3 regions of the Geothrix edaphica genome follow, and region 2 is predicted to be linked to each of the others. Evidence: riboswitches for the same ligand, from Rfam matches in the RefSeq annotation. Region 2 holds a riboswitch; each other region holds the start of a gene.
The links. A riboswitch is a leader RNA that binds a small molecule or an ion and turns the genes downstream of it on or off. The one in region 2 is predicted to bind S-adenosylmethionine.
Positions count from the first base shown of each region.

Region 1: it holds a riboswitch for S-adenosylmethionine, as region 2 does, so the genes downstream of both, QSJ30_RS00770 (bifunctional homocysteine S-methyltransferase/methylenetetrahydrofolate reductase) here and QSJ30_RS08505 (trans-sulfuration enzyme family protein) in region 2, are expected to answer to the same signal.
Region 3: it holds a riboswitch for S-adenosylmethionine, as region 2 does, so the genes downstream of both, QSJ30_RS00745 (O-acetylhomoserine aminocarboxypropyltransferase/cysteine synthase family protein) here and QSJ30_RS08505 (trans-sulfuration enzyme family protein) in region 2, are expected to answer to the same signal.

Region 1 is NZ_BSDC01000001.1:164,445-174,154, reverse strand. It holds gene QSJ30_RS00795 (hypothetical protein) at 1-1,407, shown strand, start outside; gene QSJ30_RS00790 (tetratricopeptide repeat protein) at 1,404-3,101, shown strand; gene QSJ30_RS00785 (response regulator transcription factor) at 3,159-3,527, shown strand; gene QSJ30_RS00780 (HEAT repeat domain-containing protein) at 3,618-4,691, shown strand; gene QSJ30_RS00775 (glycosyltransferase family 2 protein) at 4,688-6,121, shown strand; SAM riboswitch class I at 6,445-6,548, shown strand; gene QSJ30_RS00770 (bifunctional homocysteine S-methyltransferase/methylenetetrahydrofolate reductase) at 6,613-8,478, shown strand; gene QSJ30_RS00765 (2Fe-2S iron-sulfur cluster-binding protein) at 8,475-8,762, shown strand; gene metH (methionine synthase) at 8,764-9,710, shown strand, end outside.
Region 2 is NZ_BSDC01000002.1:139,805-149,514, reverse strand. It holds gene QSJ30_RS08525 (hypothetical protein) at 189-512, shown strand; gene QSJ30_RS08520 (MbnB/TglH/ChrH family RiPP precursor modification enzyme) at 526-1,380, shown strand; gene QSJ30_RS08515 (HvfC family peptide modification chaperone) at 1,373-2,149, shown strand; gene QSJ30_RS08510 (FKBP-type peptidyl-prolyl cis-trans isomerase) at 2,201-2,680, shown strand; gene QSJ30_RS08505 (trans-sulfuration enzyme family protein) at 2,684-3,958, opposite strand; SAM riboswitch class I at 4,061-4,161, opposite strand; gene QSJ30_RS08500 (M20 family metallopeptidase) at 4,230-5,285, opposite strand; gene dapF (diaminopimelate epimerase) at 5,282-6,145, opposite strand; gene QSJ30_RS08490 (DJ-1/PfpI family protein) at 6,320-6,901, opposite strand; gene thiC (phosphomethylpyrimidine synthase ThiC) at 7,001-8,830, opposite strand; gene QSJ30_RS08480 (hypothetical protein) at 8,987-9,301, shown strand; gene QSJ30_RS08475 (ATP-dependent 6-phosphofructokinase) at 9,298-9,710, shown strand, end outside.
Region 3 is NZ_BSDC01000001.1:152,855-162,564, reverse strand. It holds gene metH (methionine synthase) at 1-596, shown strand, start outside; gene QSJ30_RS00755 (hypothetical protein) at 655-1,815, shown strand; gene QSJ30_RS00750 (carbamoyltransferase C-terminal domain-containing protein) at 1,858-3,567, opposite strand; SAM riboswitch class I at 3,900-4,008, shown strand; gene QSJ30_RS00745 (O-acetylhomoserine aminocarboxypropyltransferase/cysteine synthase family protein) at 4,128-5,429, shown strand; gene metA (homoserine O-acetyltransferase MetA) at 5,439-6,374, shown strand; gene QSJ30_RS00735 (aspartate kinase) at 6,371-7,735, shown strand; gene QSJ30_RS00730 (hypothetical protein) at 7,743-7,973, opposite strand; gene QSJ30_RS00725 (hypothetical protein) at 8,260-8,817, shown strand; gene QSJ30_RS00720 (YidB family protein) at 8,821-9,276, opposite strand; gene QSJ30_RS00715 (GlsB/YeaQ/YmgE family stress response membrane protein) at 9,372-9,626, shown strand; gene QSJ30_RS00710 (DUF4126 domain-containing protein) at 9,626-9,710, shown strand, end outside.

The DNA of each region.
Region 1 (9,710 bases), on a different contig from region 2:
GAACCCGAGGATGAGGATGCGGTCGGCCTGGATATGGAGAAGTTCGCCGGGACGCCCGAGCTCCTGGCGGGCCTGTTCGCCAGCTACCACGCCTATCCGTACTATCCAGACTTCATGAACCTGGATCCCGGCTACGCCCAGGCCAGGGACCACCTGGGGCCCAGCCACTATGCCGGGTACCTCGCCGACCTGGTGAAGCACCATGCCCGCCACCCCGTGCTCATCGCGGAGTTCGGGGTTCCTTCTTCCCGTGTGGTCGCCCACTGGCAGGCCCAGGGCCTGACCCACGGCGGCCAGAGCGAACGGGAGCAGGGCGAGCAGGATGCCCGGCTCCAGCGCAACATCTACGAGGCGGGCTGCGCAGGGGGCGTGCTGTTCGCCTGGATCGACGAATGGTTCAAGAAGAACTGGCTGACCCTGCCCTTTGAACTTCCTTCCGATCGGAAGCCCCTCTGGTACAACGTCCTGGATGCGGAGGAGAACTACGGGCTCATCGCCTACCGTCCAGGCACGAAAGGGCCCACCGTCCTCATCGACGGCAAGGCCGAGGACTGGGCCCGGGTTCCCGTCTACCTGGAAGGCGACGGCCTCACTTTGAAGGTGGTGGCGGACGAGGGCTGGCTCCACCTGGCCCTGTTCCTTCCGGCCCCCGTGGACTTCTCGAAGCAGGCCTTCCTGGTGGGCATCGACACCCTGGACCCCGACCGGGGCGACCACCGGCTGCCCTGGACCCCGGACCTCCGCAGCGAGGCGGGACTGGAGTTCGCGGTCCTGTTCCAGGGCCCGGGCCGCACCGGCGTGTTCGTCGACGCACCCTACGCCGTTCCCGAGTACCGGCCCATGCCCCAGCAGCGCTACCGGAGCCTCGCCAACGACGAGGGCCGCTTCGTCCTGGCCACCGCGAAGAGCAACCATCCGCGGATGGGCCGCGATGGCGCGCGGTTCCCGGGCCACAGCACCGAGATCGGCTGGCTCCGCCAGGGCACCCAGGACCGCGCGGACCCGGCCTTCGATTCCCGGGCCGAGTGGCAGGTGGGCCGGAGCCCGGATGGCCGGGGCTTCCTCGAGGCCCGGATCCCCTGGGCGCTGCTGCATGTCACGGACCCCAGCAGCCGCTCAGTCCTCGACGATCCGGAGGCGAAGCCCCCCAGCCCCCTGGCGACGACCATCACTCCGGGGTTCAGATTCGTGCTGGCGGTCCTGGATGCCGACAAACCGCTGGGGGAGGGAAAGAGCACCGTCCGCCTGACCCTGCCCGCCACCAGCCGGGGGCGCATTCCCCTGCCGCCGCTCTTCAGCTGGGCCACCTGGGCCCAGCCGACCTTCCACCGCTTCCGCAAGCAGTCCTACACGATCTACCAGAAGGCCCTGGCCGACACCCCCGACGAACCGAGGATGCCCCGATGATCCACCCCGCACCGCCCGCCCTGCAGGAACCCGCGCCGACGCCGGATGCCGCCACCCTCCTAAGGCAGGCCCGGGACCTGCGCTCGCAGAAGCGGCTGCCCGAGGCCGTGGCGGTCTACACGCGCATGCTGGAGCTGTGGAAGGACCACCCGGACGCGCTCCTGGAGCGGGCCCGGACGCTGAGCTGGATGAAGCGGTTCGACGAGGCCATCCGCGACCTCAAGCGGCACCGGGAGGTCCATCCGGAGCTCGCGGCGGAATCCGAGCCCGTCCTGGCGCGGGTGACCGCCTGGTCCCGGCAGTTCAAGGAAGCCATCCGGATCCTCCAGCCCTACGTGGCCCGGGGGGACCGCCAGGCCACCCTGGATACCGCCACCTACCTGAGCTGGGACGGTCAGCTGAACCGGAGCCTAGCCCTGACCGGCGCCTGGCTGAAGGCGCACCCCGCGGACCGGGACTTCCTCATCAACCGCGGGCGGGTGCTGGGCTGGCGCGGACGGCACGACCAGGCCCGGCGCACCTACCAGGAGGTCCTCCTCCAGAGTCCGGGGGACCGGGAGGCGAGGCTGGGCCTCGCCCAGCTCGATCTCTGGGCGGGCGATCCCGAGGCGGCGGACCAGCGCCTGGCCGGCCTCGGCCCCGAAGACGCCAGGACCCCCGAGGCCGAGCTCCTGCGCGCCCAGATCGACCAGCGCATGGGCCGCCTTCGCCAGGCCCGGACCCGGACCGAAGCGCAGCTGGGCAACCCGGACATCCGCGAGGACGCCCAGTCCCGGCTGCGCGGCCTCGTGGATGCCCAGGGGCCCTGGATCGAGCTCTCCCAGATCCGCACGGACTCCAACGAGGGCCTGCGCGCCCAGGCCCAGCGGGTGGATGCGGCAGTCCCGTTCTTCGACGGGAGCCTGCGGCTGGGCGGCGCCTTCGATCTGCTCAGCCAGAGTGGAGGGACCGAGCGGAAACCCCGGGAATGGTCACTGGGGATCAGCCATCCCCTGGGCTCCCGCCTCCGGGCCTCGGCCCAGGTGGGCCGGGTGGATGACGTGGGCGGCGAGCCGGCCAGCTTCCACAACCTCTCCCTGGGACTGCGCGCCGCCCCGGGCCTGACCCTGGTCCTGTCGCACAGCGCCGCGCCGAACCTGGCCACGCCCCTGGCCGTGGACCTCCGCACCTACACCCGGACCTGGACCCTGGGGGGGAACTGGGTCTTCAACCAGACCCTCGACCACGTGGGCCTGTCCCTGGACCGCGCCTTCCTCTCCGCCGGCGCCGCGCGGACGGGCCTCCGCCTCGAGGCTGGACAACGGTTCCCCGTCGAGGGGGGGGAGTGGCGCGCGGGGCTGTCGAGCCGCCTCATCGACCAGGACCGGAGCCTCCGGCTCGGGTTCTTCAATCCCGAGCGGTACCGGTACTACGGCGCCACCGCCGGCGCCTCGGCGAGGCGGGAGGAGCGCTGGGAACTCGCCCTCGACGCCTGGGGCGGGAGGCAGACGGTGAACCAGGCCTCCAGCCAGTTCACCTGGGGGTACACCGTGGCCGCGACCTGGACGCCCGGAGGCTCGGCCGCCTCCCTCTTCGCCTCCTGGGACCAGAGCGTGGCGGGACTTCCCATCTCGGATCCCCTCGATCCCAGCAGCTATCGGGATCACACCCTCCGCTTCGGGATCCGGATCCGTGGAAATCGCTGGATTTGGTAGAAATGCGATAGACTTTTTCCGATGACCCGACATTGGCCGGAACAGACGACAGTCCTGGTGGTCGAAGACGACCCTGCGACTGCCAAGATCATCCAGGTCCGCCTGGAGATGGAGGGGCTGAAGGTCCTCGTAGCCGGAAATGGCATGGAGGCCCTCGATGTTCTCCAGCGGGAGAAGGTCGATCTGATCTCCACCGACCTGATGATGCCGGCCATGAACGGCTTCCGTCTGGTCCAGGAAGTCCGGGACCTCCCACCCCCGAAGGGCCGCATCCCCATCCTGCTCCTCTCCAGCAACCACAGCGAGCAGGACATGGTGCGATGCCTCGCCGCCGGCGCGGACGACTACATGGCCAAGCCGATCTCCGTCCAGGTGATGGTGGAGCGGCTGTGGCGGCTCTTCGAACGATCCCACCGCGCGGGGTGATCTATCTTCCCCATCCACCTGCCCCACAGCACGCTGCTGCCGATCCTCCACTGGGCGACCCTCGGTCTGGTCAGTCTGGTCGCAGCCCTGGTGGTCGTGGGCGTCATCATGCAGTACCTCAAGGACCGGCGGAACCGGTATCGCATCGCCCGTTACCAGGCCTGGGAGGGCCAGCTCACGGACTACCTCTTCAAGAGGGGCTATGAGCGCGACGGCTTCGGGCAGGTCGCCTGGTCCGACCGGTGGCTGTTCCGGGATTTCCTTGCGCGCTACCAGTCCACGATCGCGGGACAGGAATCCGAGCTGCTGCGGGAGCTCTACCTGAGCATGGGCATCCACACCTCCCTGCCCGGGCGCCTGCAGGACCGCGACCCCAAGATCCGGGCCCAGGCGGCGAAGGAGATCGCCGTCTTCCGCCTGGACGAGCCGGCGGAGCACGCGCCGCCACCCGTGACGGAGCGGCCCTGGCGCTGGAAGCCCGGCGTCCGCATGGAGGGCTACCTCGATCAGGTGCTGCCCCTCCTCGATGATCCCGTCCCCTTCGTCGCCCACACGGCGGCTCTGACCCTGACCCGCAGCCGGAGCCTGAAGTACGCCGAGCCCGTGCTGGCCTGGGTCATGCGCGAGGAGCTCTACCAGCGGGAGCGGCTGCTCCGGGTGCTCGAAGGCTTCGGCCCCACCCTGCTGCCCTGGATGAAGGAGAACCTGGAGTCCCCGAACCAGAACCCCGAGCCCTGGATCCTCTACGCCCTCCTGGCGGGCTCCCACCGGCACCGGGAATCCCTGCCGCGCCTGCTGTGGCTGCTGGAGGTTCCGAACGTGGACCTGCGCGCCTCGGTGCTCAAGGCCCTCATCATCCTCGCGGATCCGGCGGTGTACCCGAAGGTGCGCAGCTTCGCCTCTAGCCCCGCCTGGGAGATCCGGACCCAGGTCGCCCGGGCCCTGGGCGTGCTGGGGGGCCCCTCCGCCGTTCCCGACCTGCTGCCCCTGATGGCCGATCCCGTGTACGAAGTGCGCCGGAACGCCGCCCAGAGCCTCGTGGACCTCGGCCACTCTGGCGTCTCGGCCCTGACCTGGCTGGCGAACGATCCCGCCGCCGACCGCTTCGCCCGCGACATCGCCCGGGAGCGGCTCGAGTGGGCGGATGAACGGGGGCACATGTGACCTTGCGGGCCTTCCTCACCGCCACCGTCGAGTGGAGCATCCTCAGCTACTTCCTGGCCACCAACCTGACGCACCTGGCCCTGATCCTCCGCGCCTTCTTCTCCATCCGGAACTACCTGGATGCCGTCGGGATTGACCGCCTGGACACGGCCTTCGAGACCAGCCACTACAAGCCCATCACCCTGATCTGCCCCGTCTACAACGAAGAGGCCGGGGTCGTGGCGAGCATCAACAGCCTCATCAGCCTCCGCTATCCCGAGTTCCAGGTCGTGGTGGTGAGCGACGGCAGCACGGACGCCACCCTGGAGCGCCTGGTCAAGGCCTTCAAGCTCCAGCCCAGCCAGCGGGTCCTGCGCCAGCTCCTGCCCACCAGGGAGGTCCGCGGCATCTACGAAAGCGCCTACGTGCCCAACCTGGTGGTGGTGGACAAGGCCAACGGTGGGAAGGCCGACGCCCTGAACTGCGGCATCAACCTCGCCCGCTACCCGCTGGTCTGCTGCATGGACGGGGACAGCCTCCTGGAGAACGACGCGCTCCTGCGCATCGCCCGGCCCTTCATGGACCGGCCGGACATGGTGGCCTCCGGTGGCGTGGTCCGCCCCCTGAACGGCTGCAAGGTCACGCCCATGGGCATCCGTGGCATCTTCCTGCCCGACTCCTGGCTGGCCCGCTTCCAGATCGTGGAATACCTGCGGGCCTTCCTCTTCACCCGCGTGGGCCTCGCCTCCCTGGACAGCATGTTCATCGTCAGCGGCGCCTTCGGCGTCTTCCGCAAGGACCTGGTCGTGACGGCGGGAGGCTTCGAGACCTCCACCATCGGCGAGGACTTCGAGCTCGTCGTGCGCCTGCACCGCTGCCTGCGCGAGGAGAAGCGCCCCCATCACATCACCCTGGTGCCCGACCCCGTGTGCTGGACCGAGGTGCCCGAGGATTTCCGCGGCCTCGGCCGCCAGAGGAACCGCTGGCAGCGGGGCCTCCTGGAGACCCTCTGGCGGCACCGCCACATGTGCTTCAACCCCAAGTACGGCCGCATCGGGCTCTTCTCCATGCCCTACTTCATCTTCTTCGAGGCCCTGGCGCCCATCATCGAGGTCAGCGGGTACCTGCTGTTCGCGGTAGCCATCCTGACCGGCTCCGTCGGCGGCACCTTCGCCCTCCTGTTCTTCTACGTCGCCCTGCTGCTCGGCGTGCTGAACTCCGTGGTGGCCGTGGTGCTGCAGGAGATCAGCGGCCACCGCTACCAGGGCCTCAAGGCCCTGGTCCTGCTGCTCGTGGGGGCCGTGGCGGAGAACTTCGGCTACCGGCAGCTCACGGTCTGGTGGCGCCTGAAGGGCACCTACGACTGGATCCGCGGCAAGAACACCTGGGGCCATATGAAGCGCCAGGGCCTCACCACGCACCCGGCTCCGGAGGAACCGCCCCAGGCTTGACGGATGACCGTGGTCAGACCATCCTGGTTCCTCGATCTTTGGCAGTCCCATGAGTGTCTGATGACGTCCGGCCGCCTCGCGATGAAGCCAGCCGGGATGCACCGCAAGGAAGGGCCCGCAGGGCAACGTGGTTCGTTGTTCAAGGGACCTGACACGGCGGGGCGCCCGGCTGGCTTCATCCCTCCGGGCGAGGGGTGGCGGGCGTCGCGATGCCGCGTCACGCTCGTCGCGCGTAGTACCCGCTACGCTTCGACTCGCCTTCCTCGCCTCGCTCGCCCGGCACGCCTCGCGCGAGGCAGCCGGTCGTCATCAGACACTCAATAGCGCTATCCAGAAAGGTGGAGGGAAAGGCCCTGTGAAACCTTGGCAACCTGCGACAGCAAGGTGCCAACTCCTGCCCCCGGCGTGTCCGGGGGGAAGATACCGAACGACTCAGACTGACCCGAGACCCCCTGGATACCGTTATCGGACTGTCGCCCCCAGGCGCATCCATGACCCCTTCCACCTTCCAGCGGGCCCTCGACGAGGGCGAGTGCTTCCTCTTCGACGGAAGCACGGCCACGGCCCTGCATGACCGCGGGATCACCCTCCAGCGCAGCTTCGAGGAGTGCAACCTCAAGGCGCCGGACCTGCTGCTGGCCATCCACGGCGAGTTCCTGGCCGCCGGCGCCCAGGTGCTCACCACCAACACCTGGGGCGCCAACCGCCTGAAGCTGGCGGCCCGGGGACTGGAGGGTCAGCTCGACGCCATCAACCGGGAGGGCGTGGCCCTCGCGAAGCAGGCCATCGCCCAGCAGGGCAGCCGCGCCTGGGTGGCGGGCTGCATCGGGCCCCTGGGCGTCCGCATCGAACCCTGGGGACCCACCTCCTTCGAGGAGGCCCGCGCCCTCTTCCGCGAGCAGGCCGAAGCGCTGGCCGGCGCCGGCGCGGACCTGATCGTGCTGGAGGCCTTCGAGGATCTGAACGAGATCCACCAGGCCATCCTCGCCGCGAGGGAGGTCGGAAGCCTGCCCGTCGCGGCCCTCATGACCACCAACGATGATGGCCAGGCCCTGTTCGGGGCGGAGCCCGAGTGGTTCATCAAACAGCTCGATACCTGGGGCGCCGATCTGGTGGGCCTCATCGGTGGCAACGGCCCCGCGCCCCAGCTGCGCCTGCTGGAGCGTCTGAAGGCCGTCACCGCCAGGCCCATCGTCCTCCAGCCCAACCCCGGCCTGCCCCATCAGGTGGACGGTCGCCTCATCTATGGGGCCAGCCCCGAGTACCTGGGCGGCTTCGCGGCCCGCGCTCTCGCCGCGGGCGCCCGCGCTGTGGGCGGCTGCAGCGGCACGACGCCCGCCCACATCCGCGCCATGCGCGGGGCCTTCCGCCAGGAGCGGGCCTTCGTGCAGGGGGGTGGCGGCTTCGAGCTGAAGCCCCACGAGCAGCCCCAGCCCGAGGTGCCCTTCGCCTACCGCAGTCGCTTCAGCCTCAAGCTGGCCCAGGGCGAGTTCGTCCACACCGTGGAGCTGGTGCCGCCCAAGGGCATGGAGTACGACAAGCTCGTGGCCAAGACCCGCCAGTGCCGCGCCCTGGGCGTGGACGCCATCAATGTGCCCGACGGCCCCCGCGCCATGGCCCGCATGTCCGCCCTGGCCACGGCTCTCATCATCGAGCAGCAGGTGGGGCTGGAGACCATCCTCCACTACGCCTGCCGGGACCGGAACCTGCTGGGCATGCAGAGCGATCTGCTGGGCGCCGCGGGCCTGGGCCTGCGCAACATCCTCGCCGTCACCGGCGACCCGCCGAAGCTGGGGCCCTACCCCCAGGCCACAGCCGTCTTCGATGTGGACGCCATCGGCCTCGTGAACATGCTCAAGCGCCTGAACACCGGCCTCGACCTGGGCGGTGCCGGCATCGGCAAGCCCACCTCCTTCAGCGTGGGCGTGGGCGCCAACCCCGTGGCACCGGACCTGGAGCGGGAGAAGGCTCGCTTCCGCTACAAGGTGGAGGCCGGCGCCCAGTGGGCCATCACCCAGCCCGTCTTCGACGCCGAAAGCCTCTTCCGCTTCCTCGACTTCACCGAGTCCCTGGACGGCAGGGGCGGCCTGCCCATCATCGCCGGCATCTGGCCCCTCAAGAGCCTGCGCAACGCGGAGTTCATGGCCAACGAGGTGCCCGGTGTCTTCATGCCGCCAGCCCTTCTGGCCCGCATGGCGAAGTGGTCAAGCGCCGAGGACCAGATCAAGGAGGGCCTCGCCATCGCCCAGGAGATCATCGAGACCATCCGCCCCCGCATCCGCGGCCTCCAGCTGTCGGCCCCCTTCGGCCAGGTGGAGCTTGTCGCGCCGCTGCTGCCCAAGCGGGAGGACACATGAGCGTGAAGGTCCACTTCCTCCTCGAAGACCTGCTGGTGGAAGCCCCCGCGGGGACCTCATTGCAGCGCATCGCGGACGCCGCGGGCGCCGACATCACCTTCGGCTGCCGCACGGGCTCCTGCGGCACTTGCCGCGTGCGCGTCGCGGAGGGGCTGCACCACTGTAGCGATCCGAACCCGGAGGAGCGCGACTTCCTGCAGGGCCTGGACGCCCCTTCCGACCAGCGCCTCGCCTGCCAGGTGGTCGTCCACGGCGATGTCGCCATCGACTACCTCGGGCTCTGACATGACGACCCTCGACACGCTCCTCCACGACAAGGTGCTGCTGCTGGATGGGGGCATGGGGACGCAGATCTTCGCCCGCACGCCCACCGTGGAGGACTACGGCGGCGCGGCGCTGGAGGGCTGCGTGGACCTGCTCACGGAGCGGCGGCCCCAGTGGATCCGCGAGATTCACGAGAGCTATTTCAAGGCCGGTGCCGACGCGGTGGAGACCAACACCTTCGGCGCGAACCCCCTGGTGCTCGGCGATTTCGGGTTGTCCCACAAGGCCTACGACCTGAATGTGCAGGCCGCCTCCCTCGCGAAGGAAGTGGCTCGCAGCTTTGACCGCCCGCGCTTCGTCATCGGCTCCGTGGGCCCCGGCACCAAGCTCATCACGCTGGGTCACGTGGGCTATGCCGAGCTGCTGGCCTCGTACCGCGTGCAGATGGACGGGCTGCTGGATGGCGGCGCCGACGCCATCCTCATCGAGACCTGCCAGGACCTGGGCCAGATCAAGGTGGCCGTGCGGGCCGCCCGGGAGGCCATGGCCGCGAAGCAGCGCAAGGTCCCGCTCTGGGTGCAGGCCACGGTGGAGACCACGGGCACGCTGCTGGTGGGATCCGATATCTCCGCCGTGCTCACCAGCGTGGAGCCCCTGGGCATCGACGTGCTGGGTCTCAACTGCGCCACGGGGCCGGATGAGATGCACGCCCACCTCCAGACCCTCTGCGAGGCCAGCCCCTTCCGCATCAGCTGCCTCCCCAATGCGGGCCTGCCGGAAAACGTGGGCGGCCAGGTGGTCTACCCACTGGATCCCGCCGCCTTCGCCCCCAAGGTGCTGCATGCGGCCTCGGAGTTCGGCCTCGCCATCGTGGGCGGCTGCTGTGGCACCACGCCGGACCACATCCGGGCCCTGGCCGCCGGCGTGGAGCAGCTGAACGTGCCGAAGCGCGCGCCGAAGCTCGAGCG
Region 2 (9,710 bases):
TAAGCCCGACCATGGGAAAACACGCGAAATCCGAAAAAGGTCGTCACATCTTTACGGATGCCAGCACCCCACAGGCTGACGACCTGGCCAGCCCTGGAATCCGGACCACCGGAAGGGGATGGGCATGGACGACTGTTTCCGGGGCCGCGCGGCGGCCCCTGCCGCGGGTGTGCCCGCAGGAGGATTTCATGATCACGAAACTCATTGGTGCCGCCACCCTCTTCGCGGCCGGCTCCCTGGTGGCGGGGGGTTCCACCGCCGTCGCGGCCACGCCCGTGGGCAGCTTCGGCTCGGAGGCGGCCCTGTCCCAGGCCGGGGACTGCGGCTCCAAGGACGCCAAGCCCGACGCGAAGGACAAGGCGAAGACCAAGGACGCGAAGGACGCCAAGGGCAAGGCGAAGGAAGGCGGCTGCGGCGGCGGCGGTGGCTGCGGCAGCGCGGACATGAAGAAGGACAAGAAGGACAAGAAAGAGGGCAGCTGCGGCAAGGACAAGAAGGAAGAGAAGAAGTAGGCAGGAGGCCCCCATGGCACTGGGCCGTTTCATGGGCGTGGGCCTGGGCCTCCGCCGCCCCCATCTGGAGGCGGTGGTGGCCCGGCCGGCCCACGGCGTGCCCTTCTGGGAGACCTGCCCCGAGAACGTGGTCGGGGATGGCGGGCGCCCCCACCGGGACGCCTGCGCCATCCTCGACCGCGACCCCGTCCTCACCCACGGCCTGGCCATCTCCGTGGGCGGCTTCGATCCCTGGGACGGGGACTACCTGCGGGATCTGGGGCGCTTCCTCGTCCGCACGGGGACGCCCTGGCACTCCGAGCACCTCTGCTTCACCAGCGTGGACGGCAGCTGCCTCCACGAGCTGCTGCCCATCCCCTTCACGCGGGAGGCCGTCCGCCACACGGTGGCGCGGGCCCGGGACCTCCAGGCCCGCCTGCCCGTGCCACTCCTCCTGGAGAACATCACCTACTACGCCGAGCTGGGCCGGGCCGAGATGGACGAGGCCGCCTTCATCACCGAGGTGCTGGAGGGGGCCGACGTGGGCTGGCTGCTCGACGTGAACAACGTCTACGTGAATGCCCTCAACTTCGGCTTCGACCCCAAGGCCTGGCTGGCGCGCATGCCCCTGGACCGCGTGGCCCAGTTGCACATCGCGGGTCACAAGCGCTTCGGGGCGCTCACCGTGGATACCCACGGCGCTGACGTCATCGACCCCGTCATCGAGCTGATGCAGTGGACCCTGGCCCGCCTGGGGCGTCCCGTGCCCGTGCTGCTCGAACGCGACAACCACATCCCGGACCTGGAGGACCTGCTGGCGGAGCGGTCCCGCCTCCAGGCCGCCTACGATGAGGTCCTGGCGGTGCCGGTGGGAGGCGGCCATGGCTGAGGCCTTGGCCCTCCAGCGGGCCCTGGCGGCCCTGATACTCGATCCGGAAGGGGCCACCTTCGAGGAGGATCCCGCCAGATTCGCCCGGAGCCACGGGCTGCCCGAGGCGGACGCCCAGAGCTTCCGGCAGTTCAGCGGAGGCCTGGCCGCCTACCGCGAGCTGGCCCGCCTGAGCCTGCTGGACCCCATCGAGGCCATGTTCCCCATCACCAGGGCCCTGCTTGAGCGGGAGGACGCCTGGGAGCCCTGCATCGAGGCCTTCCTCCAGGCGCGCTGCGTGGCCAGCCGGCACTACCGGGACATCGCCCCGGCCTTCCTGGGCTGGCTGGCGGAGACGGGCTGGGGCCAGGCCACCTGGCCCTACCTCCTGGAACTGGCTCACGCCGAGATCCTGGAAGTGCTGGTGGCGCGGTTTCCGGAGACTGATCCTCCTCCGGGGCTCCATCCCGATCCTGGGCCACAGGATCGCCTCGTGCTCCATCCGGCCACCCAGGTGGTGTCGTACCGCCACGCGGTCCACCAGGTGAGCGAAGCCCAGCCCGTGCCCGAGGCATGCCCCACCCACCTGCTGGCCCACCGGGATGCTGAGGGGCAGGCGCAGCTCATGGACCTGACCCCGGCCGCCGCGGCCTTGCTGACCCGGGCCCAGACGGAGAGCCTGGCCGAAGCCATGGCGGCCCTGGGGCTGACGGGCCTGCCTGCCACCTTGAGCCTGCTGAGGGAGTTGCGGGACCGGGGCGCCCTCGCCGGGTTCTTGGCCGCCTCCTGATCCGGTGCATCAGGGGCGCTCCTTCCCGTAGACTCGGAGGCTGGAGGTGTCATGACCCGCAGATGCTCCACCTTGGCTGCGCTGCTGCTCGCGCTGCCGCTGGCCACCCAGACCCTGGCCGCCCAGACCGCTGCCCCCGCCAAGAAACGGGCTCAACGCCCCAAAAAGAAAGCGCCTGCCATGATCACGACCCTGACCGGCCTCCAGTACCTCGACACCCAGGTCGGCACGGGGGCCTCGCCCCAGCCCGGCCAGCGCTGCTCGGTCCACTACACGGGCTGGCTCTCGGACCACGGGAAGAAGGGCAAGAAGTTCGACAGCTCCGTGGATCGCGGCGAGCCGCTGGTCTTTCCCGTCGGCGTGGGCCGCGTCATCAAGGGCTGGGACGAGGGGCTGCTGACCATGAAGGTGGGCGGCAAGCGCACCCTCGTCATCCCGGCGGCCCTGGGCTACGGCGCCCGCGGCGCGGGCGGCGAGATCCCGCCCAACGCCGAGCTGATCTTCGATGTGGAGCTGCTGGGGATCCAGTAGCGATCAGTCAAAGGCCAGGGCCTGGGCCAGGTCGGCGCGCAGGTCCTGCACGTCCTCCAGGCCCACGGAGAGCCGGATGAGGTCGTCGGTGATGCCGGCCCGGCGGCGGGCTTCCGGCGTCATGGAGGCGTGGGTCATGGAGGCGGGATGCGCCACCAGCGATTCCACGCCCCCCAGGCTCTCGGCCAGCGTGAACCAGCGCAGCTTCCGGAGCACGTGGTTCAGCCGCTCGGCGCCGCCCTCCGCCAGCTCGAAGCTGAGCATGGCGCCGAAGCCCCGCTGCTGCCGCTTCGCGAGCTCGTGCTGCGGATGGCCGGGCAGGCCCGGGAAGTGGACCTTGCCCACGGCGGGATGGGCGGCCAGGAACTCCGCCAGCACCTGGGCCGTGGCCTCGTGCTGGCGCATGCGCAGGGGCAGGGTCTTCAGGCCGCGCAGCACCAGGAAGCAGTCGTGGGGCGCTTGCGAGGTGCCCAGCAGGTTGTTCCCGCTCTGGATCTGCTGGGTGAGGGCCAGGCGGCCGGGCCCCGCCACCACGGCGCCGCCCACCACGTCGCTGTGGCCGTTGAGGTACTTGGTCGTGGAGTGGATGACGAGGTCGGCGCCGAGGTCGAAGGGGCGCTGGAGGTAGGGCGACAGGAACGTGTTGTCCACGGCCACCAGGCAGTCCGGCTGGCGGTGGCCCAGCTCCGCCACGGCGGCGATGTCCGTGAGCCGCAGCAGGGGATTCGAGGGGGTCTCGATCCAGATCATGCGCGTGTTGGGCCGGAGGGCCGCCTCGACCGCCGGGAGGTCCGCCAGGTCCAGGTAGGTGACCTCCAGGCCGTAGAAGCGCTGGGCATGCTCCAGCAGGCGGAAGGTGCCTCCGTAGCAGTCCACGGTGGAGATGAGGTGGCTGCCATGGGGCAGCAGGTTGAGAGCCACGAGAATGGCACTCATGCCCGTGCTGGTGCAGGTGGCGCCATGGCCGCCCTCCAGCAGGGCGAGGGCCTCCTCCAGGGCCGCCCGGGTGGGGTTGCCGCTGCGGGTGTAGTCGTAGCCCGCGTTGGTGCAGATGTCCTTGAAGGCGAAGGTGGATGAGAGGTACAGCGGGGGCATGACCGATCCGTAGGCCGGGTCGGGCTGCACGCCCGCATGCACACACTGGGTGGCCGGGCCCGCGCCCGGCACCAGCTCCGGCCGGCGGCTCCACCCGGCCCGGCTCTCCCGGGCCGGGGGCTGGATGCTGAAGTGGTAGGCCGGGTTGCCCGGCACGTTGGTATCGAGGTACTGCTCGCTCATGAAAGCCTCCTGGAAGGGAGGACCTCCGTCGTTCCATTGCGATCCAAAAACAGAGAAGGGGCCCGATGACTCGGGCCCCTTCGCATGTCAGCTTCTGACACGTCAGCATCTCTCCGCAATCGCTTGCGGCAGGAATTGGCACCTTGCTTTCGCAGGTTGCCAAGGTTTCACAGGGCCCGTCCCTCCACCTTTCTGGATATCGCGTGATGAAACTGGCAAAGATCCTGTGTTCCAACAGTATCTGACGGGCCGGGCCCCCTGCCAAGGGGATTCAGATGACGTAGTCGGAACCCTGGGGGCGGTCGAGGAGGTACCGGGTCAGGTCCAGGTACTGCCGGGCGCCGGTCACGGCCTCGGCCAGATCCAGGAACTCGTCTTCGGTGTGAGCCACCCGGATGGAGCCTGGGCCGGTCATCACCACGAACCGGCTCCGGGCCAGGTTGCGCAGGGTGGGAGCGTCCGAGCCGAAGGGCACGGGGGCCGTGGGGAACCCCTCCAGGCGGGGGAACACCTCGGGGCCGCGCTCGAATAGGACATCCACTTCGCCCACCTCCGGCCGCAGCCGCTGCACGTCCTGCACGAAGGTGCTCCCCGCCACCGTCCGGGCGAACAGGCGGGTCTCGGCCTCGTCCGGCACGACGTTGATGGCCCGGCCCGTCTTCAGCGTGCCGAGGTTCCAGACTTCGGGTCCGAGGACGGGATCCACGCGCCCGGGGAGCCGGCGCAGATCGCTGATCCAGTCGAACATGGGGAAGGCGGCGTTGAGGCCCTCCTCGGGTGTGCCGCTGTGGGCGGCCCTCCCGCGGCAGCGCAGGCAGAGGTGGGCGGAGCCGCGCTGGCCCGTGGCCAGCACATTGCCGGTGGGCTCGCCGTTGATGACGCCGAGCAGGTCTGGGAGGGTCCGCTTCAGGTCCAGGGCGATCCGGGCGCCGAGGCTGTCCGTCTCCTCGCCCACCACGCCTAGGAAGGCGAGGTCCCGGCGGCCCTCGGCCAGCAGCAGGCGGATCGTCTCCATCATCGTGGCCAGGATGCCCTTGGCGTCGCAGGTGCCGCGTCCCCAGAGGCGGCCGGCCTCCCGCCGGGGGGGCAGGTAGGGCGGCACGGTGTCGAGGTGGGTGCTGAAGAGCAGCTTGGGGTCGCCCCAGGTGGCCAGCAGGTTCCGGCGGCCGCCTTCCACCGTCTGCCACAGCACCCGCGCGCCGAGGTCGCGGAACATTCCCGTGAGGAGGGGGATCAGGGCCGCCTCCTGCCCGGTGGTGGAATCCACCTGGCAGAGCTGGAGGGTCCACCGGGCGATGCGCTCGGGATCGGGCTGCGGGACCGTCATGGTGTCCATCCCCCGTGAAGGCGGCCCTGGTAGACGGCCTGGACCGGGCCCGTCATGAGGATGCGGCCCTGGTCCGTGAAGGCGATGTCGATGGCGCCGCCCGGCATGAGCACCCGGAGGCGGTCCTCCACCAGCCCGAGCCTCCGGCAGGCCGCCGCGGCGGCGCAGCTGCTGCTGCCGGAGGCCAGCGTGTAGCCGGCGCCCCGCTCCCAGATCTCGATGCGGATGTGCCGCCGGTCAACCACCTCCACCAGCTGGACGTTCACCCGGTTGGGGAAGTCGGGATGCCGCTCGATGCGGGGGCCGAGCCGCTGGGCCTCGGCGGCGGACACGCTCCCGGGGAAGAGCACGCAGTGGGGGTTGCCCACGCTCAGGGCGGTGATGGTGACGGGCCCCGTGGGCAGGAAGAGGGGGACCTGCAGGACCTCCAGGTGGGCCGCGAGCCCTGTGAAGGGGATGTCGCCCGCCCGGAAGGCCGGCAGGCCCATGTCCACCTGCACCAGGCTCCCATCCGGGGCCAGATACTGGACCTCCGCGGTCCCGCTTGTGGTGTGGATGCGGCAACCGGCCCCGTGGACATGGCCCGCCTCCAGCAGGTACCGGGCGAAGATGCGCAGCCCGTTCCCGCTCTTCTCCGATTCGCTGCCATCGGGGTTGAAGATCCGGAGGCCGAAGGCCTGCGGGTCGCCCGGAACGGGCAGCGGGCCGAGGAGGAGGCCATCGGAGCCGATGCCGCGGTGGCGGTCGCAGAGGGCCTGGACGAGCCGGGCCTCCAAATCGAAGGCCGTCCGCGTGGGATCGATCACGAGGTAGTCGTTCCCGAGCGCATGGAACTTGGAGAAGGCGAGGTCGTTCGGCATGGAGTCCATCCTGGGGTTGAAGACTGGCATCCCGAGGGCTTCAGACCCTCGACGGCATCAGCGGCAACACACCCGGCAGATCATGCGAACCCTTCCGAAGATGAAGGAGCCTAGCACCCGGATGTGCCGGCGGCAACCCGGGCCTCCCCGGGATCTCCGCCGGGCCGGGGGCCTTCAGAGGGTGATGCGGGTTCCCAGCACCTGCAGGAACTGGGCGAGCCAGGCGGGATGGGCGGGCCAGGCGGGGGCGGTGACGAGGTTGCCATCCGTGACGGCGCCGTCGATGGCGATGTCGGCGTAGGTCCCCTTGGCCACCTCCACCTCGGCGCGGCAGGCGGGATAGGCCGAGCAGGTGCGGCCCTCCAGCACGCCTGCGGCGGAGAGGATCTGGGCGCCGTGGCAGATGGCCGCCACGGGCTTCTTCGCGGTGAAGAAGTGGCGGACGATCTCCAGCACCTTGGGATTGAGGCGCAGGTATTCCGGGGCGCGGCCGCCGGGGATCACGAGGGCGTCGTACTGGTCGGGCCGGAGGTCCGTGAAATCGGCATTGAGGGCGAAGCGGTGGCCGGGCTTCTCGGAATAGGTCTGGTGCCCTTCGAAGTCGTGGATGGCCGTGGCGATGGACTCGCCGGCCTTCTTGCCGGGGCAGACGGCATGCACCGTGTGGCCCACGGCCAGCAGGGCCTGGAAGGGCACCATGATTTCGTAGTCTTCTCCGAAATCGCCCACGAGCATGAGGATCTTCTTCGCGGCCATGACTGCCTCCTGGAAGAGAAACGGCCCTGATGATACGCGCTCATATGCGAAAAAGCCCCGCCGAAGGCGGGGCTTTTTCATGCCGCCTGGCGGCGGTGATCAGGCTTTCTGATAGACCTCGGCGCCTTTCTTCACGAACGTCTCCGCCATCTCCTCCATGCCCTTCTTCAGGGCCTCCTCCTCGTTGTATCCGTGCGCCTCCGCGTACTGCCGCACGTCGTCAGAGATCTTCATGGAGCAGAAGTGGGGGCCGCACATGGAGCAGAAGTGGGCGGACTTGGCGCCTTCGGCGGGCAGGGTCTCGTCGTGGAACTCGCGGGCGGTGTCGGGGTCCAGGGCCAGGTTGAACTGATCCTCCCAGCGGAACTCGAAGCGGGCCTTGCTCATGGCGTCGTCCCAGAGGCGGGCGCCAGGATGGCCCTTGGCGAGATCAGCGGCGTGGGCGGCGATCTTGTAGGTGATGACGCCGTCCTTCACGTCCTTCTTGTTGGGCAGGCCCAGGTGCTCCTTGGGCGTCACGTAGCACAGCATGGCGCAGCCGTACCAGCCGATCATGGCGGCGCCGATGGCCGACGTGATGTGGTCGTAGCCCGGCGCGATGTCCGTGGTGAGGGGCCCCAGGGTGTAGAACGGCGCCTCGTCGCAGACTTCCAGCTGCTTGGTCATGTTCTCCTGGATGAGGTGCATGGGCACGTGGCCGGGGCCCTCGATCATCACCTGCACGTCGTGCTTCCAGGCGATCTTGGTGAGCTCGCCCAGGGTCTCCAGCTCGCCGAACTGGGCCTCGTCGTTGGCGTCCGCCGTGCTGCCGGGACGCAGCCCGTCGCCCAAGGAGAAGGCCACGTCGTAAGCCTTCATGATCTCGCAGATCTCCTCGAAGTGCGTGTAGAGGAAGTTCTCCTTGTGGTGGGCCAGGCACCACTTGGCGAGGATGGAGCCGCCGCGGGACACGATGCCCGTGACGCGCTTGGCGGTCAGGGGCACGTAGCGCAGGAGCACGCCGGCGTGGATGGTGAAGTAGTCCACGCCCTGCTCGGCCTGCTCGATGAGCGTGTCGCGGTAGATCTCCCAGGTGAGGTCCTCGGCCTTGCCGTTCACCTTCTCGAGCGCCTGGTAAATGGGCACAGTGCCGATGGGCACGGGGCTGTTGCGCAGAATCCACTCGCGGGTCTCGTGGATGTTCTTGCCGGTGCTGAGGTCCATGACCGTGTCGGCGCCCCAGCGGATGGACCAGGCCATCTTCTCGACCTCCTCCTCGATGCTGGAGGCCACGGCGCTGTTGCCGATGTTGGCGTTGATCTTCACCAGGAAGTTCCGCCCGATGATCATCGGCTCGGTCTCCGGATGGTTGATGTTGGCGGGGATGATGGCGCGGCCCCGGGCCACCTCATCACGCACGAACTCGGGCGTGATGCGGCTCTTGAGGCCCGCGGCCTCGCGGCCCAGGTTCTCGCGGATGGCGATGAACTCCATCTCCGGTGTGACGGTGCCCTGCCGGGCGTAGTGCAGCTGGGTGACGTTGCAGCCGGCCTTGGCGCGCAGGGGCTTGCGGTCCGCGTGGAAGCGGATGGCGTCCAGCTCCTGGTCCCGCTCCCGCAGCTTGCGGTAGAGGCTGGTGGCGCCGGGCAGCGCCTCCACGTCGCCCCGGCCCAGGATCCAGTCCTGGCGGAGCGGGTTCAGGCCCTTGGCCACGTCGATGGTGACGGTGGGGTCCGTGTAGGGGCCCGAGGTGTCATAGAGCACCACGGGCGCGTTCTCCGTGAGCTGGTCCTTGAAGTCGCGGGTGGGCTGGAGGCTGACCTGACGGAAGGGCACCCGGACACCGGGCTGGGTGCCGGCCACGTGGATCTTGGTGGAGGCGGGGAAGGGCTGGAGGCAGGCCGCCAGGGCCGTGCCGTCCACAGGGGCAGAACCGGATTGCATGGTCATGAAAACTCCGGACTTGGTGAAATCGGGCGGGAATTGATCCCCGAATCAGCAAGTTTATCGCGCGGGGGCTGGGGCGACGAATTCAAAGATTGTCACGGTCGTGTCGGATCCCCGGCTGCTGGACGGATGCGTGATAATCAACTCCCCGGAGGGATCATGCCTCGACGCGCCCTGTTCATCAGCAGCCTGGCCCTGAGCCTGGTGGCTGCGCCCAGGCCCCAGGAGGATCCCGTCATGAAGGCCCGCGCCCAGCGGGCCTCGGCGCAGGGGATTTCCGAGGGTGATCTGCCGCCGGTGCCGCGGGGCATCATCGAGCCGCCGCCCCTGCCGCCGCCGGAGGCCCACGTCAAGGACACCCGGAAGGGCCGGCGCTCCGCGAGCAAAGCGAAGCACCGGAAAGGGAAGTCCGTGGCGAAGAAGGGGCGGGGTGTGAGATCCAAGCCCAAAACACCCCAGGGGAAGGCGAAATGAGGATCGGCGTCCTCACCTCCGGCGGGGACGCTCCGGGAATGAACGCCGCGATCCGCGCCGCGGTGCGCCAGGCGGATGCCCTCGGGCACGAGGCCTGGGGCATCCGGCAGGGCTTCCAGGGGGTGCTGGAGAAGGACTGGGCGCCCATGCCCACCCGGGCCTGCGCCAACATCCTGCAGCGGGGCGGCACGGTGCTGCACACGGCCCGCTGCCCCGAGTTCCTCGAGATCCACCGGCGGGCGGATGCCGCCGCGAACCTCCGGGAGGCGGGCATCCAGGCCCTGGTGATCATCGGCGGGGATGGCAGCTTCCGGGGCGCCGAGGCGCTCCAGCGGGAGCAGGGCATCCTCTGCGCCGGCATCCCGGGCACCATCGACAACGACCTGCCGGGCACGGACCGCACCCTGGG
Region 3 (9,710 bases), on a different contig from region 2:
CGCGCCTCGCGGCCGCTCCGGTCTTCCAGCCGAAGGCCCGGTACGGCTACTTCCCCGTGCGGGCCGAGGGCGACGCGCTGCGGGTGCTCGATCCGGCGGACCGGTCCCGCACCCTCGCCGTGCTCGGCTTCCCGCGCCAGGCTGCTGGTCGCCGTCTCTGCATCGCCGACTTCTTCCGGGCCGAGGCCACCGACGTGCTGGCCCTCCAGCTCGTCACGCTGGGCCAGGCCGCCGCGGACCATGCGGCCAAGCTCTACCGGGAGGATGGCTACGCGGACTACTTCGCCTTCCACGGCCTCGCCACGGAGCTGACGGAGGCCTACGCCGAGCGGCTCCACGCCCGCATCCGCCGGGAGCTGGGCATCCACGCCAAGGACCTGCCGGGCCGCGCCCTCTTCGCCCAGGGCTACCAGGGATCGCGCTACTCCTACGGCTACCCGGCCTGCCCCGACCTGGAAGGCAACGGCCCCATCCTCGACCTGCTCCATGGCGCCGAGATCGGCGTCCACCTCAGCGACAGCCACCAGATGGACCCCGAATACAGCACCAGCGCCCTCGTGGCCTGGCATCCCCAGGCGCGGTACTTCTCGGTGTGATGGCCCGGCCCATCCGGCCATGCTCCAATGGTCGAGTAACCGGGCATGGGAGGGGACCATGAGGCTGGCCCTGATGGGTGGATGGCTGCTGCTGGTGGCTCGGCTGCTCTCAGGGCAATCCGTCGTGGCGCTGGCGGATCGGCAGGAGGTCATCCTGGAGGGCCAGGTGCTGCGGCGGACCGCTGCGGAGCCCAGGTTCACGCCGGTCCCCGACCTGCCGGACTTCCGGCCCGGCCTGAGGTCCCTGGCGCGCATGGAGGTGGCCTGGGACGGGTCCAAGGTGTATCAGGTCGGATTCACGGAAGACCGCCATCCGGTGGCCTGCTCGGGAAAGGCCTTCTTCACCGATGCCGGGGAGCGCCAGTGGTCCTGGACGGAGCCGAAGCCCCTGCCCGTCAAAGAAGGGGAAAGCTGGAAGCTCCTGGGGGCCTGGGAAGACAGTCTCCTGTTCCTCCAGGTGAGCCGGGACGCCAAGGCCAAGCCCCGGTCAGCCTCGTCCCCCAAGGGCGGGGCCGTCTCCCAGTGCCTGGTCCGGGTGGACCTGCTGACTGGGGAAACCACACGGCTCCTGGAGGTGCAGGTCGGCAGCGATGCGCGCATGACCGCCGCGTTTTCCCGCGATGCCTTCTACCTGTTCACCGCCACGGGAAAGACCATCCGGGTGCAGGTGGGCACGGAACCCTGGTCCGTGGACCTGCTCCACGCCAATATTTGGGGCGAGGCCGGCGTCACCCTGTGCAAGGACACGGGGGAGTTCCAGAATCCTTCCCTGTTCGGCCAGGCCTTTCTCGATGGGGACGGATCCATCCTGGTCCCGGCCCAGGTGTTTCTGCCCCTGGACCGCGCGGACATCGACTTGGCCTGGTCCCAGCTCCCCCAGCTCCGGAAGGCGGAGCTCATCCAGTCCGGCTTCTGGCCGGTGCCGGCCGACAAGGAGGTCGGCTGGAAGGACGATGTGCGCTTCCTGAGGTTCGATCCCGCAACCGCCCGATTCACCCAGGTGGACCGTTCCCGGTTCGAGCATCTGGTGGTGGAAGAGGAGAAGCCTTTCACGATCCGCCGGTTCCAGGGGCTCGAACCCACCCAGGCCCTCACCTCCGAAGGAGGCAGGATCCAGCCGCTGGAGCAGGCCTTGAGAGCGGCGGAATCCGGGCCGGTACCCAAGGCCAAGCGCGCCACGACAACCGATCCCGCGCCCAGGCCCGGGGCATTCCGGTGAAGCGGCACGATCCAGCTGCCCTGAGTGCAGTGCCTGCCGACATCAGGCCTGCGGCTTGGTGACGAGGTAGGGCCCCAGGGCCAGGTGGCGCAGCCCGGACCGGCGCATGACGTCCATGGCGTCGGCTGGCGACGAAACGATGGGCTCGCCGTGGATGTTGAATGAGGTGTTGAGGAGCGCCCCCCGGCCGGTGCGTTCCCGGAATCGCTCGAGGATGCGGTGGTAGCCGGGATTCTGCTCCCGGGTCACCACCTGGGGCCGGATGGTCCCGTCCTCCGGATGGCAGGCCGCCTTGACCTCGGCCGTGTTCCGGGAATCGAAGGCGAGGATCATGTAGGGCGCCGCGAAACCCTTGGGGTTGTGGATGTACCGGTCGGCGCACTCGGCCAGCACGGAGGGCGCGAAGGGCATCCAGAAGTCCCGGCACTTGATGGCGTTGTTCACGGTCCGGACCACATCGGGCCGGGTGGGATCCGCCAGGATGGATCGGTTGCCCAGGGCCCGGGCGCCGAACTCCTCCCGGCCATGGACGCGGGCCACGATCTCCCCCCGGCTGAGGAGATCGGCGATCTCGGCTTCGAGGTCCGGCGGCGTGGAGACCTCCCATCCCGCCTCCCGGGCCTCCCGGGCGGCCCGGTCGTAGTCGCCTGGCGCGGGTTCCGGGCCGAGGTAGAGGGACTCCAGGGGCTCGATCAGGTCCGCCTTCCCCTGGTCCGCCAGGAAGGCCCAGGCGGCGCCCAGGGCGTTGGTCTCGTCCCCGCAGGAGGGGAACACCCGGAGGTCGTCCACCTCGGGCAGCTCACCAATGGCCTTGTTGAGCTTGACGTTCATGAAGACGCCGCCGGAGAGCCGGAGCTTCCGCTGGCCGGTCCGCCTCAGCCAGTCCCGGACCCACTCGGTGATGAACTCTTCCGTGAACGCCTGGAGGCCCGCGCAGATATGGTCGAACCGGGTGAACTCCAGCCGCCTGCGCCAGAACTCATAGGCGAAGCTGGGATTGGGGGTGCCGGCGGCCCGGCGCCAGGTGCCGTCGGCATGCTCGAAGGAGCTGCGGAACAGGCGCTTGGCCTGGTCGACCCGGTCGCCGCTGGCGTAGGGCGCCATGCCCATGAGCTTGTACTCGTGCTCCATGGGCACCATCCCCATGAGGGCGGTGATGACCTCCCACAGGTTGCCGATGGAGTGCTCTTCGCGGACGGTCGCGATGCGCTCCAGCTTCCCTCCGGGCCTGGGCAGGGACACGGTGGCGCAGAGGGAGTCCCCGGCCCCATCGAGGGTGATCACGAGGGCCTGCTCGTCGATCCCGCAGCCCAGGTGGGCCGTGGCGGCGTGGCAGCGGTGGTGCTCGATGGTGGAGACCTTCCGCCGCTCGACGCCATGGGACATCAACCGCTCGATCTGCCGTTCGCGGCGCCAGCGGTGGACCAAGCGGCGGACCGGCGTCTTCTCCAGCAGTTCCTTCATCCGTCCGTCCAGCCGCGAGGCAGCCTTGTAGCTGCGGATCCGGCTCGCGGCCTCGTTGACCCCGGGGGCGGTGTCGGCGTAGGAGCCGTAGCCGCCGAAGACATAGGCATCGACATCCTGCCATCGCAGCCCCTGGCTTTCGAGGAGCCGCCCGATCGCCTGCTCCGGAAACCCGCGCCGGTTCTTCACCCGCGTGGGGCGCTCTTCCTGCAGGGCCCCGATCAGCCGTCCATCCTGGAGGAGCGCGGCAGAGGCGGTGTGGCTCGCGTTGATTCCGCAGATCAGCATGCTGGATCCCTGGTGGGCAGAGGTTCTGCGGGAAGGGTGCAGTGTGCGCGTGGGATGACCCGTCGAAAGGTCTAAGTGGCGGTTCGACTATCAGATTTTATTCGTTTTTATTTATGCATATTCATATTTTTTCTAATCACATCCTTGTGATGAATGCGTTTTATAAAAGGCCAGATCACGGCAGACCCGGTATCCCACTGCGGTAGCTCCCGGCCGGAGCCGCCGCACGATTCCCGTGACAACAGGGGTTGCATCTCCCGACCCGTGGCGATACCTTTCTTCACCGGCCCTTCGGGGCCGTTCTCTTACGAGATCCTTGCCAGTTCCATAGCGAGTTATCCAGAAAGGTGGAGGGACGGGCCCTGTGAAACCTTGGCAACCTGCGAAAGCAAGGTGCCAATTCCTGCCGCGATTGAGCAATCAAGCGCGGAGAGATGTCGAGCTGTGTCGAGCTGACGCAATCATCGAAGGGGCCCGAGCAATCGGGCCCCTTTTGCTTTTCCTGGACTTGCTTGGACAGACGAGGCCTCGGCCTTCCCATCCCATTTCCAGGAGCCACCATGAGCACCACCACCCCCCGCTTCGAAACCATCGCCCTCCACGGGGGCCACAGCCCGGACTCGGACACGAAGAGCCGGGCCGTGCCCATCTACCAGACCACCAGCTACGTGTTCGACAGCACGGAGCACGGCGCGGCCCTCTTCAACCTGGAGGTGCCGGGGAACATCTACACCCGGATCATGAACCCCACCACGGCCGTGCTGGAGCAGCGCGTGGCCCAGCTGGAGGGCGGCATCGGGGCCCTGGCCACGGCCTCGGGCCAGGCGGCCATCACCCTCGCGCTCACCACCCTGCTGCGGGGCGGCGACCACGTGGTGGCTGGCAACAACCTCTACGGGGGCACTTACAACCTGCTGAGCCACACCCTGCCGCGGGCGGGCATCACCACCACCTTCGTGGATTCCACCAAGCCCGAGGCCTTCCGCGCCGCCCTCCGGCCCGAGACCCGCGCCATCTACATCGAAGCCGTGGGGAATCCCAAGCTGGACGTGCCCGACTTCGAGGCCATCGCCGCCATCGCCCACGCCGCGGGGATTCCGCTCATCGTGGACAACACCCTGCCCAGCCCCTACCTGCTGAATCCCTTCAAGGTCGGGGCGGACATCGTGGTGCACAGCGCCACCAAGTATCTCGGGGGCCACGGCACCTCCGTGGCGGGCCTCATCGTGGACGGCGGCACCTTCGACTGGAAGAGCGGCAAGTTCCCCGAGTTCACCGAGCCCTTCGCCGCCTATCACGGCGCCATCCTGGCAGACCTCGCCGGCCCCGCGGCCTTCATCACCAAGGCCCGCATCGAGGGTCTGCGCGACACCGGCGCGGCCCTGAGCCCCTTCAACGCCTTCCTCATCCTCCAGGGCATCGAGACCCTGCACCTGCGCCTGGAGCGCCACGGCGCCAACGCCCTGGCCCTGGCCCAGTGGCTTTCGACGCATCCCAAGGTGGCCTGGGTGAACTACCCCGGCCTGCCCACCAGCCCGAACCATGCCGCCGCCGCCCGGTACTTCCGCAAGGGCGCGGGCTTCGGCGGCATCCTCACCTTTGGCCTCAAGTCCACAGCATCGGGGGGTGGGCTGAAGGCCGGCGGGGCCGTCATCGACGCCGTGCAGCTCTTCTCGCGCCTGGCCAACCTGGGCGACGCCAAGAGCCTCATCATCCATCCCGCCAGCACCACGCACGCGCAGCTGTCCGCGGAGGAGCGCGTGGCCACCGGCGTCACCGACGACCTGATCCGCCTCTCCGTGGGCCTCGAGCACATCGACGACCTCATCGGGGACCTGGACCAGGCGCTGGCGAAAGCGTAGGCCCCGGCCATGCCCGTCAAGGTCCCCGCATCCCTCCCGGCCCGCGGCACCCTCGAAGCGGAAAACGTGTTCCTGATGGAGGAGCCCCGCGCCCTCCAGCAGGACATCCGCCCCCTCCGCATCGCGATCCTGAACCTGATGCCCACCAAGATCGCCACGGAGACGCAGCTCCTGCGCCTGCTGGGGAACACCCCCCTGCAGGTGGAGGTCACGCTGCTCCACACAGCCTCCCACGAAGCGAAGAACACACCGGCGGAGCATCTGCTGGAGCACTATGTGTCCTTCGCGGAGGTGCGCGATCAGACCTTCGACGGGCTCATCGTCACCGGCGCCCCCGTGGAGACGTTGCCCTTCGAGGCCGTGGACTACTGGCCGGAGCTGGCGGAGCTGCTGGACTGGGCGCGGACGAACGTCTTCTCCAGCCTCTTCATCTGCTGGGGCGCCCAGGCGGCCCTCCACCGCTACTACGGGGTCCCCAAGCATCCCCTGGCGGAGAAGCTGTTCGGCGTCTTCCCCCACCGGACGCTGGCGCGCCACGAGCGCATCGTGCAGGGCTTCGATGATGTGTTCTTCGCGCCCCACTCCCGCCACACGGAGACCCGCCGGGAGGACATCCTGGCGGAGCCGCGGCTGGAGCTGCTCGCCGAATCCGACGAAGCGGGGGTCTACCTGATCCAGTCCGCGGACCGCCGTCAGGTCTTCGTGACGGGGCACTCGGAGTACGATCCGGGCACCCTCCAGGGCGAGTACGCGCGGGACCTCGGCAAGGGCCTGCCCATCGGCATCCCGAAGAACTACTTCCCCGGCGACGACCCCACCCGCGAGCCCCTGGTCCGCTGGCGGGGCCACGCCAACCTGCTCTTCGCCAACTGGCTGAACTACTTCGTCTACCAGGAGGCCCCCTTCGACCTGGGCCTCCTCCCCGTGGAAGGGAGGCAGGCATGAGCCTGAAGGTCCTCAAGTTCGGCGGCAGCTCCGTGGGCAGCGCCGAGGCCCTCCGCCGCGCGGCGGCCATCGTGAAGGACGAGCTTCCCTCGGGCGGCCTCGTGGTGGTATCGGCCCTGCGCGGCACCACGGATCGTATCCTCGACGCCTGCGCCGCCGCCGGCGCAGGCCGCGTCTCCGAAGCCCAGGCCCACCTGGCCGCGCTCCGCGACCGGCATCGGGGGACGGCCGCCGGCCTGGGGCTGCTGGACACCGTCGCGGCCGAGTGGGAGCCCCTGTTCGACCGGCTGGACCAGCTGCTCACGGGGATGGCCATGCTGGGCGAGGCCACCTCCCGGGGTCGGGACTCCGCCCTGGCCGTGGGCGAGACGCTGTCGGCGCACCTGGCGGCGGCCTGCTTCGGCGGGACCTTCCGGGAGGTCCGCGAGGTGATGCGGACCGATGCCCGCTTCGGCAAGGCCCGGCCCCAGCTCGCGGATCTGCGCGCGGCCGCCGCCCCCTGGCGCGAGGCGCTGGCGGCCGGCGCCCTGTGGATCACCCAGGGCTTCCTGGGCGCCACGGCCGAGGGCCTCACCACCACCCTGGGCCGGGGCGGTTCCGACACCAGCGCCACGCTGCTGGGCGAGGCCCTCGCGGCGGACGAGGTGCAGATCTGGACCGACGTGGACGGCGTGCTGACGGCGGATCCCAGCCTGGTGCCCGAGGCCCGGCCCATCCCCCAGATGAGCCTGGGCGAGGCGGAGGCGCTCAGCGCCTTCGGCGCCAAGGTGCTCCACGCGGACTCTCTCGCCCCCGGGGGCCGGGCGGGCTTCCGGCTCGTGGTGGCCAACACCTTGCGGCCGAGCGCCTCCCGCACGGAGATCCTGCCGGTGCCCCCGCGCCGCGAGCCGGGGGCCGTCACCTCCGTGGCCTACAAGGAGGGCCTCAGCCTCCTGCGCTTCCCGGCCTCGGAGGGCCTGGAGCCACCCCTGGAAGCCGCCCGGCGCCTGGAGGAGGCCGGGGCCCTGCGCTTCGGCCTGGTCTCCAGCCCCGCCGGCACGCTGCTGGCGGTGCGACCGGACACACCGGCCGCCGCCAAAGTCATGGAGACCCTGGCCGCTTCAGGACCGGAGCTGGAGACCGGCTGGGCCGTGGTGGCCCTGGTGGGCGAGGGCCTGCGGGCCGATCCTCTGGCGGCCCTGCGCCACCTGGCCGCCCTGGGGCAGGAACCCGTGGGCGGCCTCCTCACCGGCAGCAGCACGGTCTCCATCGCCTTCCTCGTGCCCGAGTCCCGGCTGGGCGACCTCATCCCGCGCCTGCACGAGCGGTGCGTGGACGGGCCCCGGCCTTCCCGGTCTGCGGGGCGCCAGAAGGCCGGCTGATCTGGACTCAGCCCTGGCGCAACAGCCAGGCGGTGAGGCGGTGGTGGAAATCCTCGGGGTGGTCCAGGTCCGTGGGACGCAGGCGGGCCGGATGGGCGGGATCCCCCAGCAGCAGGGGGGCCGCGTCCACCAGGTTGGGCAGGCGGTGGCCATCGGGCAGGGACCAGAGGGCCCCACGGCCCTCGCCCTCCCGCAACTGCGACGCCTGACGCCGGTCGCCCTGTGTCTCGAAGACCATCTCTTTCCCCTGTGAAATCTAAAAGATAGGCCTGCCGACCCCCTGCGCCACCGGCCCGGCCCCAGGGTGCAGGTTTCGTGACTTCCTGCACCCGGACCTCGGGTGCCCGGGGGGGATGGAAGGCCCGGCGGGTCCCTCCTGCAGGCGAAGATCGGACAGGGTCTCAAACACCGCCACTCCTGAGATCGACCTGGATTTTTCAGGGACTGGCCCCTGACCCCGCCCTCCGGATGGACGTACCTTTCCGGTACGCGGATGCATCCCCCGCGAGAACAGGCGGAACGCCATGAAATCCCTCACGGAATGCCCGAGCAGCACCCTGGAGTGGCGGAGGGGAGCCACCCGCCCCCTGGGCTTCGACCTGCGGACCGACGAAGGTGTCTTCGCCACCCTCGTCTTCCTGGATGACGAGAACATCCTGGCCCGCGCGGAGACCGCCGAGGGGACCTGGACCCTCAAGCACCTGGGCGTCATGAACCCGGTGGTGACCCTGCGCGAGGAGGGTGGGAAGGCGAACCTGGCCACCTTCCATCCCCACACCTTCCGGCACGGGAAGCTGGAATTCCAGGACGGTGCGGTCTTCGACTGGACCTGGCACCCCGGGCCGGGGCCCGGCGGCACCTTCGCCGATCAGGAAGGCACCCCCCTGGTCCGCCTCCATGCCCGCATCGGCAGGGATCTCACCTCCCCTCCGGGCATCGAGCATGGCGATGTGGAACTGAACTCGGCGCACTCGGCGCGCTTCCGCCACGCCATCCTGGCGGCCTTCGGATGGTATCTGATCCTCTTCGACCACCTGAAGGAACGGGACGTCGTGGCGGCGGAGACCGCGCTCAGGTTGTAGATCTCAGCTTAGGAACTTCTTCAGCAGGTCCATGCCCATGCCGCCTTCCGGCAGGCTGCCCTGGGGGCTCAGCTTGTCCACCACCTGGGGCAGGAGATCCGCCAGCCCCGAGGCGGCCTGGTCGTGGGAGACGCCCAGCTGGCCGGCCAGCTGCTGCAGCTGGTCCGAGCCCAGAGCCGCCTGCACGTGCTCGGGGCTGATGGGCTGGTTCGCGCCCGTGCCGATCCAAGAGGCCACCTGGTCGCCCAGCCCCTTCTCCTGAAACTGGCCCAGCAGGCCCTGAAGGCCCCCGGGGTGATTCTGAATGAGGCCCATGACCGCGCCCATGAGCGGGTTGCCGCCCTGTGCCTGGCCGCCCTGTCCGAGCAGACCGCCTACCATGTCCAGCAGACCCATGACATCCTCCTCAGGAAGTGGAGCCCCAGGGTCAACCCGGACGGCCGTCGAGGCAAGGACCATTGCAAATAATTTCGGAACTGCCCGGAATCCATTGACCCTGGTTCCGGACCGGGCGTAGGGTGGACCACCATCTCTCCATCCATCAGGGGGTTCCCATGCTCCACCTCATCTGGACCTGCATCATCGGCCTCATCGCCGGTGCCGTGGCCAAGCTCCTCATGCCCGGCAAGGACCCGGGCGGGTGGATCATCACCATGGTCCTCGGCATCGCGGGCTCGTTCCTCGGCACCTGGATCGGGCGGGCCGTGGGCCACTATCAGGAAGGCCAGGGGGCCGGCTTCCTCATGTCCGTGGTGGGCGCGGTGATCCTGCTGGGCATCTACCACCTCTACAAGCGGTTCTCGGCCTGATGGGCCCAGCGCAGACCCTGGCGGCCATCCTCGGCCTGTCCACCGTCTCCGGCATCAACCTCTACCTCACGGTGCTCCTAGTGG